Modestobacter italicus: one gene and its partner. The protein of the gene in region 1 interacts with the protein of each later gene in a pairwise test. Links are inferred from orthologs where the notes say so. Each region holds a gene or a part of one and is shown on either strand. Other genes may lie near its edges.

What was found.
Region 2: the proteins of MODMU_RS02665 (region 1) and dnaE interact in binary tests that used the Escherichia coli proteins (3 or more experiments, as listed by UniProt). The link is inferred for Modestobacter italicus from one-to-one orthologs.

What each region holds. Positions count from the first base shown.
Region 1 is NC_017955.1:551,887-559,441, forward strand. What follows is about bases 2,392-5,383. They hold MODMU_RS02665 (DNA polymerase III subunit gamma and tau), read left to right. Parts: upstream 2,392-2,748; coding sequence 2,749-5,019; downstream 5,020-5,383. Other genes in these bases: MODMU_RS02660 (YceI family protein), read left to right, coding at 2,392-2,702; MODMU_RS02670 (DHA2 family efflux MFS transporter permease subunit), read right to left, coding at 5,097-5,383. In the rest of the region: MODMU_RS02640 (serine/threonine-protein kinase), read right to left, coding at 1-264; MODMU_RS02645 (hypothetical protein), read right to left, coding at 320-667; more of MODMU_RS02660, read left to right, coding at 2,034-2,391; more of MODMU_RS02670, read right to left, coding at 5,384-6,599; MODMU_RS02675 (TetR/AcrR family transcriptional regulator), read left to right, coding at 6,695-7,405; MODMU_RS02680 (YbaB/EbfC family nucleoid-associated protein), read left to right, coding at 7,479-7,555. UniProt on the Escherichia coli protein: Part of the beta sliding clamp loading complex, which hydrolyzes ATP to load the beta clamp onto primed DNA to form the DNA replication pre-initiation complex.
Region 2 is NC_017955.1:3,417,368-3,424,722, reverse strand. What follows is about bases 711-4,883. They hold dnaE (DNA polymerase III subunit alpha), read left to right. Parts: upstream 711-1,110; coding sequence 1,111-4,683; downstream 4,684-4,883. Other genes in these bases: MODMU_RS16385 (DUF2567 domain-containing protein), read left to right, coding at 4,814-4,883; MODMU_RS16395 (GNAT family N-acetyltransferase), read left to right, coding at 711-854. Also shown: MODMU_RS16400 (CPBP family intramembrane glutamic endopeptidase), read left to right, coding at 1-384; more of MODMU_RS16395, read left to right, coding at 381-710; more of MODMU_RS16385, read left to right, coding at 4,884-5,494; MODMU_RS16380 (LON peptidase substrate-binding domain-containing protein), read right to left, coding at 5,562-6,476; hisD (histidinol dehydrogenase), read left to right, coding at 6,559-7,355. UniProt on the Escherichia coli protein: DNA polymerase III is a complex, multichain enzyme responsible for most of the replicative synthesis in bacteria. This DNA polymerase also exhibits 3' to 5' exonuclease activity. The alpha chain is the DNA polymerase catalytic subunit.

The DNA.
Region 1 (7,555 bases):
GTACTCCATGACCAGCCACGGCGTGCCGCCGTCGTCGACCATGTCGTAGACCGAGACGGCGTGCGGGTGGGTGATCCGGGCGGCGATCCGGCCCTCGCGCATCGCCGCGTCGCGGTGGCCGGCGGTGGCCTCCGGGTCGCTGCCGACCGGGATCAGCACCTGCTTGACCGCGACGTCGCGACCCAGCAGCTCGTCGCGGGCGAGCCAGACCGCGCCCATCGCCCCGCCACCGAGCCGACGGCTCAGCAGATAGCGCCCGGCCACCCGGGCACCCGCCGCCGTCACCCCTGTCCCGATCGCCCGCCCGCCCGGCCGGAGCTCAGGCGGAGACCGGGGCGCCGAAACGGCGCGCGTACTCCGTCTGGGCCCCCTCGGGCAGTGCGTCGTACAGGTCGGCCAGCTCGTCGATCGAGCTCTGCGGCAGCTCGTCGAACAGCTGGGACCAGCTCGGCGGGTCGTCGTGGCTGCGGGTGAGCAGCAGCTCCCAGGCCCGGGTCTGCCGGTCGCGCTGGGCCCGCTCGGCGACCATGCCGGAGAGGTACTGGTCCTTCGCGGCGTCCTTCTCGGCCCGCGTGGCGTCGGCCGGGAGGTTGCTGGGGTCGGTCTCCTGCAGCGCCGTCACGATGGCGGCGACCACCTCGGGGCGCACCTGCTCGGTACCGCTCATGTCCCGTCCTCCCGCTCCTGTGCCCGGCTGGCGTGTCGCCGGGTCCGACAACTCAACCACTCTCGCAGGGTGCGGGCCGCTCGGCAGGGAGGGGACCGGCTGACTGCCCGGGAGGTGCCCGGTAGAGTGACGCCGCACTGGAGGATTCGCCTAGTGGCCTATGGCGCTCGCTTGGAAAGCGGGTTGGGTGCAAGCCCTCGGGAGTTCGAATCTCCCATCCTCCGCAGGTAGAGCGCCGTCACGGCGCCGAGCATCAGCGCCCCGCCCGCCAGCGCGGTCGGGGCGAGCCGCTCGCCGAGCAGCGCGGCGGCCAGCGCGGTCGCGGTCAGCGGCTCGAGCAGGGTCACGATCGAGGCCACCGCGGCCGGCACCACGCGCACCCCGGTGAAGAACAGCCCGTAGGCCAGCGCCGTCGGCACCGTGCCCAGGTAGAGCAGCAGGGCCAGCGACAGCGGGTCGGTGGTCAGGTCCAGCCCGGCGGCGAGCGCCACCGGCGTCAGCAGGACGGCACCGGCCGCGAAGCCCACCGTCGTCGTCGGCACGCCGTCGGGCACCCGGGCGGAGAGCAGCACCACGCCGGCGTAGGCGATCGCGCAGCCGACCGCCGACAGCGCGCCGAGCAGCACGGCGTCCCCGCCGTCGCCGCCGGCCGAGACGCCGACCAGCAGCACCAGGCCGGCCAGCGCGACGAGGAGTGCCAGCCCGGTCGGCCGGTCTGGCCGGCCGTGCCCGAGGACGGCGGCGCCGACGGCCACCAGCAGCGGGGCGAGCCCGAGCGAGACCAGCGTGGCGATGCTCACCCCGGCGGTGGCGACGGCGGCGAAGTAGGCGCTCTGGTAGGCGGCGAGCCCGGCGCCGACGGCGACCAGCCGCCACCGCAGCCCGCCGGTCAGCGGCGTCCCGGTGCGCGGCCGGCGGGCCGCGTGCACCACGCCCAGGACGGCGGCGCCGATGGCCATCCGGTGCCAGGCGACGTCCAGCGGGTCCAGGCCGGTGCGGTCGGCGACGACGTCACCGGTGAGCCCTGAGGTGCCCCAGCAGAGCGCGGCGAGGACGACGAGCGCGAAGCCGCGCGCGGGGGAGGGCATGACGCTCCTGGGGTGGTCCGGTCGGGCGGCGCGGTCAGCGCGCGGGAGCGTAGCGAGCACGATCTCCGGACGGCGAACGACTTCCGGCGGGGGCGTCCTCTACAGTGGTGCACGACCCCTCGTGCGGCGTCACCCTGTGAACCTCCCCAGGGCCGGAAGGCAGCAAGGATAAGCGGGCTCTGACGGGTGTGCGGGGGGTCCCTTTTCGTTGTCGGCTTCACAGGCTCCTCCCAGGTTCATCCGCTTTGATGCATGAACCTTCAAACAGGGGAGCCGTCATGCCCAGTCGCCGCGCCTGGTGGATCACCGGTGGAGCGGTCGCCGTCGTCGCCGCTGCCGCGGTCGGGGGACCGCTGGTCTACGCCGCGCTGGAGGAGGACGCCCCGCCGGCGCCCACCGTCCAGGTCCAGCCCTCGGACGCCGCCCTGGTCAACGACACCGACGGCACCTGGACCGTGGCCGCGGGCTCGTCGGCCGGCTACCGCGTGCACGAGGTGCTCAACGGCGCCGACGCGACCGTCGCGGGCACCACCGACCAGGTCACCGGCAGCGTGGTCATCACCGGCGGCGACCTGGCCGACGCCGACCTGAGCGTCGACGTCGCCTCGATCGCCACCGACAGCGGGCAGCGGGACTCCTACTTCCGCGGCAACGTCATGGACGTCGACGCGAACCCGACCGCGACGTTCTCGGTCACCCAGCCGGCCGACCTGCCCGAGCTGACCGGCACCCCGGTGACCGTGCCGGTGACCGGGGAGCTGACCCTCAAGGGGGTCACCCAGCAGGTGCAGACGGAGATCTCCGTCGTCCGCACCGGTGCCGGGGTCGACGTCTCCGGGTCTGTCCCGGTGACCTTCGGCGACTACGGGATCGACGCGCCGAACCTGGGCTTCGTCCGGGTGGACGACCAGGGTGCCGTGGAGTTCTTCCTGCACCTGACCCTCTGAGTCCGGCCTCGTCCGGATCGTCGGTGCGGGCACGTAGCCTCAGGGCGTGGCTCTGGCGCTCTACCGGAAGTACCGCCCGGCGACCTTCGCCGAGGTGGTCGGTCAGGAGCACGTCACCGCGCCCCTGATGAACGCCGTCGACAGCGGGCGGATCAACCACGCCTACCTGTTCAGCGGCCCGCGCGGCTGCGGCAAGACGTCCTCGGCGCGGATCCTGGCGCGCTCGCTCAACTGCGAGCAGGGCCCGACGTCGACGCCGTGCGGGGTCTGCGGCTCGTGCATCTCGCTGGCCCCCGACGGCCCGGGCTCCATCGACGTCATGGAGATCGACGCGGCCAGCCACGGTGGTGTCGACGACGCCCGCGACCTGCGCGAGAAGGCGTTCTTCGCGCCGGTGCACAGCCGCTACAAGGTCTACATCGTCGACGAGGCGCACATGGTCACCACGCAGGGCTTCAACGCCCTGCTGAAGGTGGTCGAAGAGCCGCCGGAGTTCCTGGTCTTCGTCTTCGCCACGACCGAGCCGGAGAAGGTCCTCCCGACCATCCGCTCGCGCACCCACCACTACCCGTTCCGGCTGGTGCCGCCGAGCACGCTGCGCGGGCTGCTGGAGAAGACCTGCGCCGCCGAGGGCGTGCAGGTCGAGCCGACGGTCTTCCCGCTGGTGGTGCGGGCCGGCGGTGGGTCGGTGCGCGACTCGCTGTCCATCCTCGACCAGCTGCTGGCCGGCGCGGGGCCCGAGGGCGTCACCTACCGCACCGCGGTCGGGCTGCTCGGCGTCACCGACGAGGCGCTGCTGGACGAGGCCGTCGACGCGCTGGCGGCCGCCGACGCGCCCGGGGTCTTCCAGGCCGTCGACCGGGTGGTGGAGGCCGGGCACGACCCGCGCCGGTTCGCCACCGACCTGCTCGACCGGCTGCGCGACCTGATCGTGCTCAACGCCGTCCCCGAGGCCGGCGGCAACGGGCTGCTGGACTGCCCGCCCGACCGGCTGGACCTGATGTCCCGGCAGGCGCAGGCGCTGGGCGCGGCGACGCTGTCCCGGCTGGCCGACACCGTGCACGAGGGCCTGACCGAGATGCGCGGCACCACCGCGCCGCGGCTCCTGCTGGAGCTGGTCTGCGCCCGGATGCTGCTCCCCGGCGTCGACGACTCGGCTGCCGCGACGCTGCAGCGGCTGGAGCGCCTGGAGCGGCGGATGTCGATCGCCGGCGAGCACGCCGGCCGTCCCGAGCCCGCGGTCGCCGCCGCCCCGGCCGCACCGGTGCGCCCCGCACCTGCCCCCGCCCCGGTGGAGCGTGCGCCGGCGCCGCAGCGCGAGCCGGCGCCCGCTGCTGCGGTCGCGGCAGCCTCGGCCGCAGCTGCTCCGGCCGCCGCCCGCCCGGCCTACGTGCGGCCGTCCCAGGCCCGTGCGGCGGCGACGGCCGGTCCGGTCGCCGCCCCCACACCGGCGGCCGCGGCCCCGGAGGGCGACGACGGCTGGCCGGTCACCGCCCGTCCGGGCGCGATGGCCTCCGCTCCCGCGCCGGCCCCCGCGTCGTCCGGTTCGGCCGGTGACGGGCCGCCGACAGTGCGGCCGCGGCCGCCGGTGGCGGCGGGGGAGCCCGACGTGCCGCTGCCGCCCGAGCCGACCGACGACGAGGACTGGCCGCAGCCGACCCGCGCCGCCGCACCCACGCAGGCCCCGGCTCCGGCACGGGCGCCGCAGCCCGAGCCGGCGGCTCCGGCTGCCCCGCCCGCCTCGACGCCTGCTCCGGCGCCGCGCGCTGCGGCGGAGTCGGCTCCCGCACCGCGCGGGGGTGAGCCGACGCCGCTGGTCTCGGCGAACCCCGAGGAGCCGGGCGGGGGAGACGGCGAGCTGACCACCGTCGACGTCCGGCGGATCTGGCCGGAGCTGCTCGCGGTGGTGAAGCGGCACAAGCGCACCACGGAGGCGCTGCTCAAGAGCGCGCAGGTGCACGACCTGACCAACGGCACGCTCACCCTGGTGGCCACCTCACCGGCGCTGGCCAAGATGCTCGGCGACGACCTGAACAAGGACATCGTCCGGCAGGCGCTGCAGGAGCTGCTCGGCGTCCGGTGGAAGGTGCAGGCCGTCGTCGACGCCCCGGGGCAGCCGGCGGCCGGTCCGGCCCCGACCCCGGAGGCGGCGCGGGCTGCGGTGCAGGCCGCGGAGAGCGCCGAGGCCGACGAGCTGATGGCCGAGCGGGCCGCCGAGGTCACCCCCGACGGTGCGGACGCCCCGCCCCCGCTCGACCCGGAGGCGGCAGCGCTCCAGCTGCTGCGCACGCAGCTGGGCGCCCGCCCCATCGAGTAAGGACCCCCTCGCCCCCCACAACACGCTCCGCGTGCCGCGGGCCCCTGCGAGGGGGCCGGGGGCGAGGGGGTCCTTCCTCAGTGCGCGATGACCGGGGCGGCGTCCGGGTCCTGCTCGACCGCGCCGTGCGGCAGCAGCACCGCGGAGATGACCGCGCCGGCGGCGAAGATGGCCGCCGACCAGGCGAACACCGTGGTGTAGCTGCTCACCGAGGCCTCCAGCAGCGCGGCCGGGTCGCCCGGGTCCACCCCGGCCAGGGCGTCGGTGGCGGCCGCGGCGGCCAGCGCGCTGAGCACCGCGGTGGCGATCGAGCCACCGATCTGCTGGAAGGTGTTCACCGCCGCCGAGGCCACCCCGGCGTCGGTGCGGTCCACCCCGAGGGTGGCGGCGGCGAACGCCGGGGCGATCGCCAGGCCGAGGCCGAGGCCGACGACCACCAGGCCCGGGAAGACGTGGGTCCAGTAGCCGCTGTCCACGCCCAGGGTGACGAAGAGCAGCAGCCCGCCGGCGCCGAGCAGGAAGCCCGCGACGACCGGGATCTTCAGCCCGATCCGGTTGACCAGGACGGGCGCAAGCTGGGCGGAGACCGTCAGCCCGACGATCATCGGCAGGAAGGCCACGCCGGTCGGCAGCGGCGCGAAGCCGAGCACCGTCGTCATGTAGTAGGTCAGGAACAGGAAGACGCCGAACATGCCGGCCCCGATCACGGCGACGGCGATGTACGCCCCACCGCGGGTGCGGTCCAGCACGACCCGCATCGGCAGCAGCGGGTGCGCGGTGCGGGTCTCGACCACCACGAAGCCGACGAGCAGCACGAGCCCGGCCGCGATGAAGCCCAGCGTGCTGGTGGCCGTCCAGCCGTCGGTCTCGGCGGTGCCCAGGCCGTAGACCAGGGACACCAGGCCGGCGACGCTCAGCACGGTGCCGGGGACGTCGAGCCGCGGCCCGCCCTTCTCCCGGGCGTCGGCGCGGGGCAGGAACATCACGGCGCCCAGGACGGCGACCGCGGCGATCGGCACGTTGACGTAGAGGCACCAGCGCCAGGAGAGGTACTCGGTCAGCGCCCCGCCCAGGATGAGGCCGATGGCGCCGCCACCGCCGGAGATCGCGCCGAAGATGGCGAAGGCCCGGCCGCGCTCGCGGCCGTCGGTGAACGTCACGGTGAGCAGCGAGAGGGCGGCGGGGGCGAGCAGGGCGCCGAAGACGCCCTGGGCCGCGCGGGCGGTGACCAGCAGGCCGAAGCCCTCGGCGGCGCCACCGACGGCCGACGCGGCGGCGAAGCCGACCAGCCCGATGAGGAACAGCGGCTTGCGGCCGAACAGGTCGGCCAGCCGGCCGCCGAGCAGCAGCAGCGAGCCGAAGGCCAGGGCGTAGGCGGTGACGATCCACTGCCGGTCGTCGTTGCCGAACCCGAGGTCGGCCTGGGCGGTCGGCAGGGCGATGTTGACGATGGTCGCGTCGAGCACGACGACGAGCTGGGCGGTGGCGACCACCGCGAGGACGAGCCAGCGGCGCGCGTGGTCGGGGGGAGACGCCGGCGGGGCCGCGGTGGCCCGGTCGGTGCCGGTGGCGCTGGTCATCAGTCCTCCGTGAGAAGTGGAGCGGTGTTTCCGTTTCTGTCGAGGAGGCTAGCAAGGGAAACGGAGACTTGTTCCACTTCGGCTACCCTCGGGGCATGTCCTCGGTCACCCCGGTCGCCGCCGCCGACGCAGCGGTCGGCACAGCCATCGACGACGCCCGCCCCCTCCGCCGGGACGCTGAGCGCAACCGACGGCTGATCCTCGCCGCCGCCCGCCAGGTGTTCGCCCAGCGCGGTCTCCGGGCCGGGTTCGACGAGATCGCCCGGGTCGCCGGGGTGGGCGTGGGCACGGTGTACCGGCGCTTCCCCGACCGCGGTGACCTGGTCGACGCCCTGTTCGAGGAGGAGATCGACGCGGTGGTGGCCCGGGTCGAGGCGGCCGCCGCCGACCCGGACCCGTGGGCCGGCCTGTGCGGCTTCGTCACCTGGGGGGTCGAGGCGCAGGCGGCCGATCGCGGCCTGTCCCAGGTGCTCACCGCCGGCGGCTACGGCCACGAGCGGATCGCCCGGGGGCGGGCCCGGATCGAGCCGGCGGTCGCGCTGCTGGTCACCCGCGCCCAGTCCGCCGGTGTGCTCCGGGCGGACGTGTCCGCGCTGGACATCGCCATCGCCACCGCGACGCTCAGCCAGATCGGCGGCCCGGACCGGCCGGACCTGCGGCAGCGGTACGTCACCCTGCTGCTCGACGGCCTCGCCGTCTCCCGGGACGCGCCCTCGCCGCTGCCCGGGGTGCCGCCGGTCGAGGCGGACCTCGCCTGCCTCGACGAACCGGCCCGGCGGGCCGGGCCGGGGCCGGCCGAGGGCTGACCGACCCGCACCGGACGAGATCGGGACCGGGGAGTCGGCCACGACTGTCGGCAGCAGCACCTACGCTCCAGTCATGGGACCCGGTGGCCAGCCCGACATGAGCCAGTTGCTGCAGCAGGCGCAGAAGATGCAGCAGGCGCTCGCCGACGC
Region 2 (7,355 bases), 2.9 Mb from region 1 along the record:
GCGCGGCACGCCGAGCCGCCGGGGCAGGCGACCCTCGCGCTGCTGCCCCGCAGCCGGTCGGAGCGGCACCTCTTCGCCCTGGTCGGGGTGACGGCGGGGGTGTGCGAGGAGTGGCTCTACCGCGGGTTCTTCCTCGCCGTCGTCGGCGCGCTCGTGCCGGGGCTGCCCACCGCGGGCCTGGTGCTGGTGGCCGCTGCCGGGTTCGGCCTGGCGCACGCCTACCAGGGCCTGTCCGGGGTCCTGACCACCGGCGTGCTCGGTGGGGTGCTCGCCGGGCTGTACCTCGCCACCGGGTCGTTGCTGCTGCCGGTGCTGCTGCACGCCGCCATCGACCTGCGCTTCCTGCTCGTCCCGACGTCCGCGCTGCCGAGGGCGGCCGGGTGACCGGGCCCGCGCGGCCGACCGCGACCACCGCCACCGCCGCCGACTGGCCGGAGGTCGCCGCACTGCGGCACCGGGTGTTCGTTCTGGAGCAGGGCGTGCCCGCCGAGCTGGAGCGGGACGACGCCGACGCCACCGCCGTGCACGCCCTCAGCCGGGACGACGCCGGGCGGGTGTGCGCCACCGGCCGGCTGCTGCCCGACGCCGCCGGCCCGGGGCGCGCGCTGATCGGCCGGATGGCCGCCGACCCGGCGGTGCGGGGGCGCGGACACGGCGGCGCGGTCCTCGCGGCGCTGCACCGCGAGGCGGCGGCGCGGGGCCAGACGGAGGTCGAGCTGCACGCCCAGGTCACCGCCCGGCGGTTCTACGAGCGGGCCGGCTACCGGGTCCTGGGCGAGGAGTACGAGGAGGCCGGCATCGTCCACGTGACGATGCGCCGGTCGCTGGCGGAGGGGCACCCCGGGGTGGTGTGACGGAGTGGTCCGGATCGCGGGACACGTTCCGTCAGACCCTTCGGGTAGACCTCCGGAGGTGCGAGGATCGGGACACCGCGGACGGCCTCCACCCCGGGCGACACCGCCTGTGGTGAGTGCAGTGCCCCGGCAGTGCCACCCGTAGTGCCAGCCCGACCTCGAACGGCCTTTCCCGCCGGTCACCAGAACCACCTGCCGCCCCTGCGCACCTGCCGGTGCCAGCCGGCCGCACGACCCGTGAGGAGCACCCCGCACCGTGAGCAGCCCCGCCAGATCAGAGAACTTCGTGCACCTGCACGTGCACACCGAGTACTCGATGCTCGACGGGGCGGCGAAGCTCGGCGAGGTCACCAAGGCCGCCGCGGCCGAGGGGATGCCGGCGCTGGCGATGACCGACCACGGCAACGTGTTCGGCGCCTACGACTTCTACAAGCAGGCCAACGCCGCCGGGGTCAAGCCGATCATCGGCATGGAGGGCTACTACACCCCCGGCTCCCGGTTCGACCGCGCCCCCTTCGACTTCGGTGACAAGCTGATCGACGAGGAGGGCGACGGCGGCAACAACCGCGGCAAGGCCGCCTACACCCACATGACGCTGCTGGCCCGCACCACCGAGGGGATGCACAACCTCTTCCGCATCTCCTCGCTGGCCAGCCTCGAGGGCCAGTACCGCAAGCCGCGCTTCGACCGGGACCTGCTGGAGCGGTACGGGAAGGGCCTGATCGCCACGACCGGCTGCCCGTCGGGCGAGGTCAACATGTGGCTGCGGGCCGGCAAGGTCGACCGCGCCCGGCAGGCCGCCGCGGACTTCCAGGACATCTTCGGGCGTGAGAACTTCTACGCCGAGATCATGGACCACGGGCTGTCCATCGAGAAGAAGACCAAGCCGGCGCTGCTGGAGATCGCGAAGGACCTCGGCATCCCGCTGCTGGGCACCAACGACCTGCACTACACCCACCGCGAGGACGCCCAGGCGCACGACGCCCTGCTGTGCATCCAGACCGGGTCGCGGCTCAACGAGACCAACCGCTTCAAGTTCAACGGCGACGGCTACTACCTCAAGTCCGCCGCCGAGATGCGGGCGCTGTTCCGCGAGCACCCCGAGGCCTGCGACAACACCCTGCTGATCGCCGAGCAGTGCGAGGTGCAGTTCACCGAGGGCGCCGACCTCATGCCCCGCTTCCCGCTGCCCGAGGGCGAGGACGAGACCTCCTGGTTCATCAAGGAGGTCGAGCGTGGGCTGCACAAGCGCTACCCCGGCGGCATCCCCGACCACGTGCGCAAGCAGGCCGACTACGAGACCGGGATCATCTGCCAGATGGGCTTCCCGGGGTACTTCCTCGTGGTCGCCGACTTCATCAACTGGGCGAAGGACAACGGCATCCGGGTCGGCCCGGGCCGTGGCTCGGCCGCCGGTTCGCTGGCCGCCTACGCGATGGGCATCACCGACCTCGACCCGCTGGCGCACGGGCTGATCTTCGAGCGGTTCCTCAACCCCGAGCGCGTCTCCATGCCCGACGTCGACATCGACTTCGACGACCGCCGCCGCGGCGAGGTCATCCAGTACGTGTCGCAGAAGTACGGCGAGGAGCGGGTCAGCCAGATCGTCACCTACGGGACCATCAAGGCCAAGGCCGCCATCAAGGACGCCGCCCGGGTGCTGGACCGGCCCTACTCGGTGGGCGACGAGCTGACCAAGCTCATGCCGCCGGGCGTCATGGGCAAGGACATCCCGCTGTCGGGGATCTTCGACCCCAAGCACGACCGCTACAAGGAGGCCGCGGAGTTCCGGGCCCGGTACGAGTCGGACCCGGGCGCGGCCGAGGTCGTCGACCAGGCCCGCAAGCTCGAGGGCCTGAAGCGGCAGTGGGGCGTGCACGCGGCCGGCGTGATCATCGGCCGCTACCCGCTGATCGACAGCATCCCGATCATGCGGCGCGAGGCCGACGGCGCGATCATCACGCAGTTCGACTACCCGACCTGCGAGACGCTCGGCCTGCTCAAGATGGACTTCCTGGGCCTGCGCAACCTCACCGTCATCGACGACGCGCTGCGCAACATCGTGATCAACGGCAAGGAGCCGGTCGACCTCGACGAGATCAGCAAGGACCTCACCGACCCGGCCACCTACGCCCTGCTGGCCCGCGGTGAGACCCTCGGCGTCTTCCAGTTCGACGGCGGCCCGATGCGGTCCCTGCTGCGGCTGATGCGCCCGGACAACTTCGAGGACATCTCTGCCGTCGGCGCGCTGTACCGCCCGGGCCCGATGGGCGCGAACTCGCACACGAACTACGCGCTGCGCAAGAACGGCCAGCAGGAGATCACCCCGATCCACCCCGAGCTGGCCGAGCCGCTCGCGGAGATCCTGGGCCAGACCTACGGCCTGATCGTGTACCAGGAGCAGGTCATGGCGATCGCCCAGAAGGTCGCCGGGTACTCGCTGGGCAAGGCCGACCTGCTGCGCCGGGCGATGGGCAAGAAGAAGAAGTCGGTCCTGGACGCCGAGTACGTCGGCTTCGAGGCCGGGATGAAGGCCAACGGCTTCTCCGCCGCGGCGGTCAAGACGCTGTGGGACATCCTGGTGCCCTTCGCCGACTACGCCTTCAACAAGGCGCACTCGGCCGCGTACGGGCTGGTGTCGTACTGGACGGCCTACCTCAAGGCCAACTACCCGGCCGAGTACATGGCCGGGCTGCTCACCAGCGTCGGCGACGACAAGGACCGGCGGCCGGTCTACCTGGCCGAGTGCCGGCGGATGGGCATCAAGGTGCTGCCGCCGGACGTCAACGAGTCCTCCTGGGACTTCACCGCCGTCGGCGGCGACATCCGGTTCGGCATGGCCTCGGTGCGCAACGTCGGGCACAACGTCGTCGACTCGATCGTGCGGGCGCGCGAGGAGAAGGGCGCGTTCAAGGACTTCGCCGACTTCATGCGCAAGATCGACACGGTGGCCTGCAACAAGAAGGTCATCGAGTCCCTGGCCAAGGCCGGCGGCTTCGACTCGCTGGGCCACTCGCGGCAGGGCATCGCCGCGATCCACGCCCAGGCGGTCGACTCGGCGATGAGCCTCAAGCGCAAGGAGGCCGAGGGGCAGTTCGACCTGTTCGGCGGCTTCGGTGACGACGACGGCGACAGCGGGCTGGGCGACCCGCTCAGCGCCGCGCTGGACATCCCCATCCCGACCGCGGACTGGTCGAAGTCCGAGCGGCTGGTCTTCGAGCGCGACATGCTCGGCCTCTACGTCTCCGACCACCCGCTGCACGGCGTCGAGCACGTGCTCACCTCGCACGCCGACACCGCGCTGGCCGAGATCCTCGCCGGCGGTGTCGAGGACGGCGCGAACGTCACCATCGCCGGCATCCTCACCGCCGTCGGGCCGCGGACGAACAAGCAGGGCGCCCCCTGGGCGATCGCCACCCTCGAGGACCTCGAGGCGGGCATCGAGGTGCTGTTCTTCCCCAAGACCTGGGCCGAGGTGTCGGAGAAGGTCGTCCGCGACCAGATCATCGTGGTCAAGGGCCGGATCAGCCGCCGGGACGACACCCCGTCGCTGTTCGCCTCCGAGGTCACCATCCCCGAGCTGACCGAGGGCCCGCGCGGGCCGGTGCTGGTCTCGCTGCCCGCCGCCCGCTGCACCCCGCCGGTCGTGGAGCGGCTCCGCGAGGTGCTGGGCAGCCACCCGGGCACGACCGAGGTGCAGCTCAAGCTGCTCAACGGCGGCCGGGAGACCGTGCTCCGGCTGGACCAGGGGCTGCGGGTCCGGCCGAGCACCGCGCTGATGGGCGACATCAAGGCGCTGCTGGGCCCGACCAGCGTCGCCCTCCTGTGACGAAGGACCCCGCTGCCCCCCACCACTCGCGAGCTCGTGGCGGGCCCCTGCAGCGGGGCCGGGCGGCCGGCGCGCCGCAGGTGCGCCGGGTGGTTGCCGGTTGCACAGCCGGGCCAGCGACACTGGGGCCGTGACCGACGCTCGTCCGCCCGGCCCGGCGGCCCCGTTCCCGACCGCGCCGGCGGTGTCCGACGGTCCGGTGGCGCACTGGCAGCCGGCCCGGCCGGCGGGCGTGCCGGGCCTGCGCGGCACCCGTGCGGACCTGCGCAGCGCGCTGCTCACCGTGCTCGCGCTGGCGCTGGCCGGGCTGCTGGCCGGTGGGGTGTGGATCTGGCTCGCCCCCCGGGCGGACTACCGGGTCACCGCCACCAGCGTCGAGCCGATCGGCCGGGCACCGTCCGCGGAGCTGTTCATGGCCGACGACGGGGTGTTCGTCTGCGTCCTGGCGGCCCTCGGGCTGGTGGCGGGGCTGGTCGTCTGGCTGCGCCGGCAGCGCCGCGGGCCGCTCACCCTGGTCGCCCTGGCCACCGGGATGCTCGCCGCGGGGGTCGTGGCCTGGCAGCTGGGCCAGTGGGCCGGACCGGGCCCGACCCACGCCGAGCTGGAGGACGTCGGCCGGACGGTGACCACCGCGCTGTCGCTCGGGGCCACGGCCGCCCTGGCGGTCGGGCCGTTCATCGCCGTCCTCGTCTACCTGGCGGCCACCGCGCTCACGTCCCGCGACGACCTGGGCCGGACCGGACCCGACCCGGTGGACGAACCGATCCGGCCGCCGCTGCCGCCCGTCCCCCCGCCCGCACCCCGGCCCTGACGGCCCCGGCCCCCTCGCAGGGGCCCGCCCCGAGCCTGCGAGGGGTGGGGGGCGAGGGGGTCCTTGTTCAGTTCGCGGTCATCGGTGTGGCGAACTGCCGGAGGGGGACCGGCACCGCCCCCAGCGCGCGGAGCAGGGTCAGCTCACGGCGGAGCAGTCGGGACTCCAGCGCCAGCCGCCGCCGGGTGGCGGACTCGGCCAGCAGCGCCTGCCGGTCCTCGGTGGTGAGCAGCGCCGAGGAGGCGACCAGGTAGGACAGCCCGCGGGCGTCGTCGCTCACCTCGCGCAGCAGCGCCGCCGTCGCCGCGACCTCACCGGCGGCGTCGTCGTCGGGCAGGTCGTCGGGGGAGAGCGCGTCGAGCACCTCGTCGGGCAGCCCGTCCGGGGCGCCGCTCTGCCGCACGGCCACGTCGGCGACGTACCGGGCGAACAGGTCGCGCACGTTGTCGGCGAGCAGGCCGAGGGAGGCCCGGGCCACGTCGCTCGCCACGTCGTCGGGGACCACCCCGGCCGTGGTCCCGGCGCCGGCCAGGCCGTCGACGTCCCCGGCCGCCTCCTCGGCGGCCTCCTCCTCGGCGAGCCACTCGACCAGCGCCCGCAGGTAGGGCGGTTCGCCCGCCTCGTCGTCCCCGGCGCCCGGGGTCGGCACCAGCACGTCGAGCAGCCGGAACCGGTCCGCGCCGACCGCGGCCACCCGGTAGCCGCCGTCCCGCTGCGGGGCGACCATCCGCAGCGCCGCGGTGCAGCCGACGTCGTAGAGCGCCTCGGCGGGCGCGACGTGCTCGACCTCCCAGCCCTGCCGGATCGCCACCACGCCGAACCGCCGCTGGGCGCCGTCGGGCAGGGCGGTGAGGTCGGCGACCAGCCGGCGGTAGCGCGGCTCGAAGACGTGCAGCGGCAGCACCACCCCGGGGAACAGCGGGGTCTCCAGCGGGAACAGCGGGATGACCTCCCGACCACCCGTCCCGCCCGCCTCGGTCACGCCGGGAGCCTACGGGCAGCGGGGGCGGACCACCCGGGCGTCTACCGTGGGGTGTTCTCCCGCTCGTACCCGGAGGTGCTCCGTGCTGTCCCGCATCGACCTGCGAGGGTCCGCGCTGCCCGGGCCGCGTGAGCTCGCGTCCCTGCTGCCCCGCGCCGCCACCGACATCGACTCGGTGCTCGCCGTCGTCCGCCCCATCTGCGAGGACGTCCGGATCCGCGGCGCGCAGGCGGTCCGCGAGATCACCGCCCGGCTCGACGGCGTCGACGTCCCGGACATCGCCGTGCCCGCGGCCGCGCTGGAGGAGGCGCTGGCCACCATCGACCCGGCGGTGCGCGCCGCCCTCGAGGAGTCGATCGCCCGGGTGCGCCGGGTGCACGCCGACCAGCGCCGCACCGACGTGACCACCGACGTGGTCCGCGGTGGCCGGGTCACCGAGCGCTGGGTGCCGGTCCGCCGGGTCGGGCTCTACGTGCCCGGTGGCCTCGCGCCGCTGCTGAGCTCCGTGGTGATGAACGTCGTCCCCGCGCAGCTGGCCGGGGTCGAGTCGATCGCCGTGGCCAGCCCGCCGCAGCGGGACAACGGCGGGCTGCCCGACCCGGGTGTGCTGGCCGCCTGCGCGCTGCTGGGGGTCACCGAGGTGTACGCCGTCGGCGGCGCGCAGGCGATCGCCGTCTTCGGCTACGGCGCCGGGCCCTGCCTGCCGGTCGACCTGGTCACCGGCCCGGGCAACGTCTATACGACCGCGGCCAAGCGGCTGCTCCGCGGCCTGATCGGGATCGACTCGGAGGCCGGGCCGACCGAGGTCGCCGTGCTGGCCGACGACACCGCCGACCCGGTGCACGTGGCCGCCGACCTGATCAGCCAGGCCGAGCACGA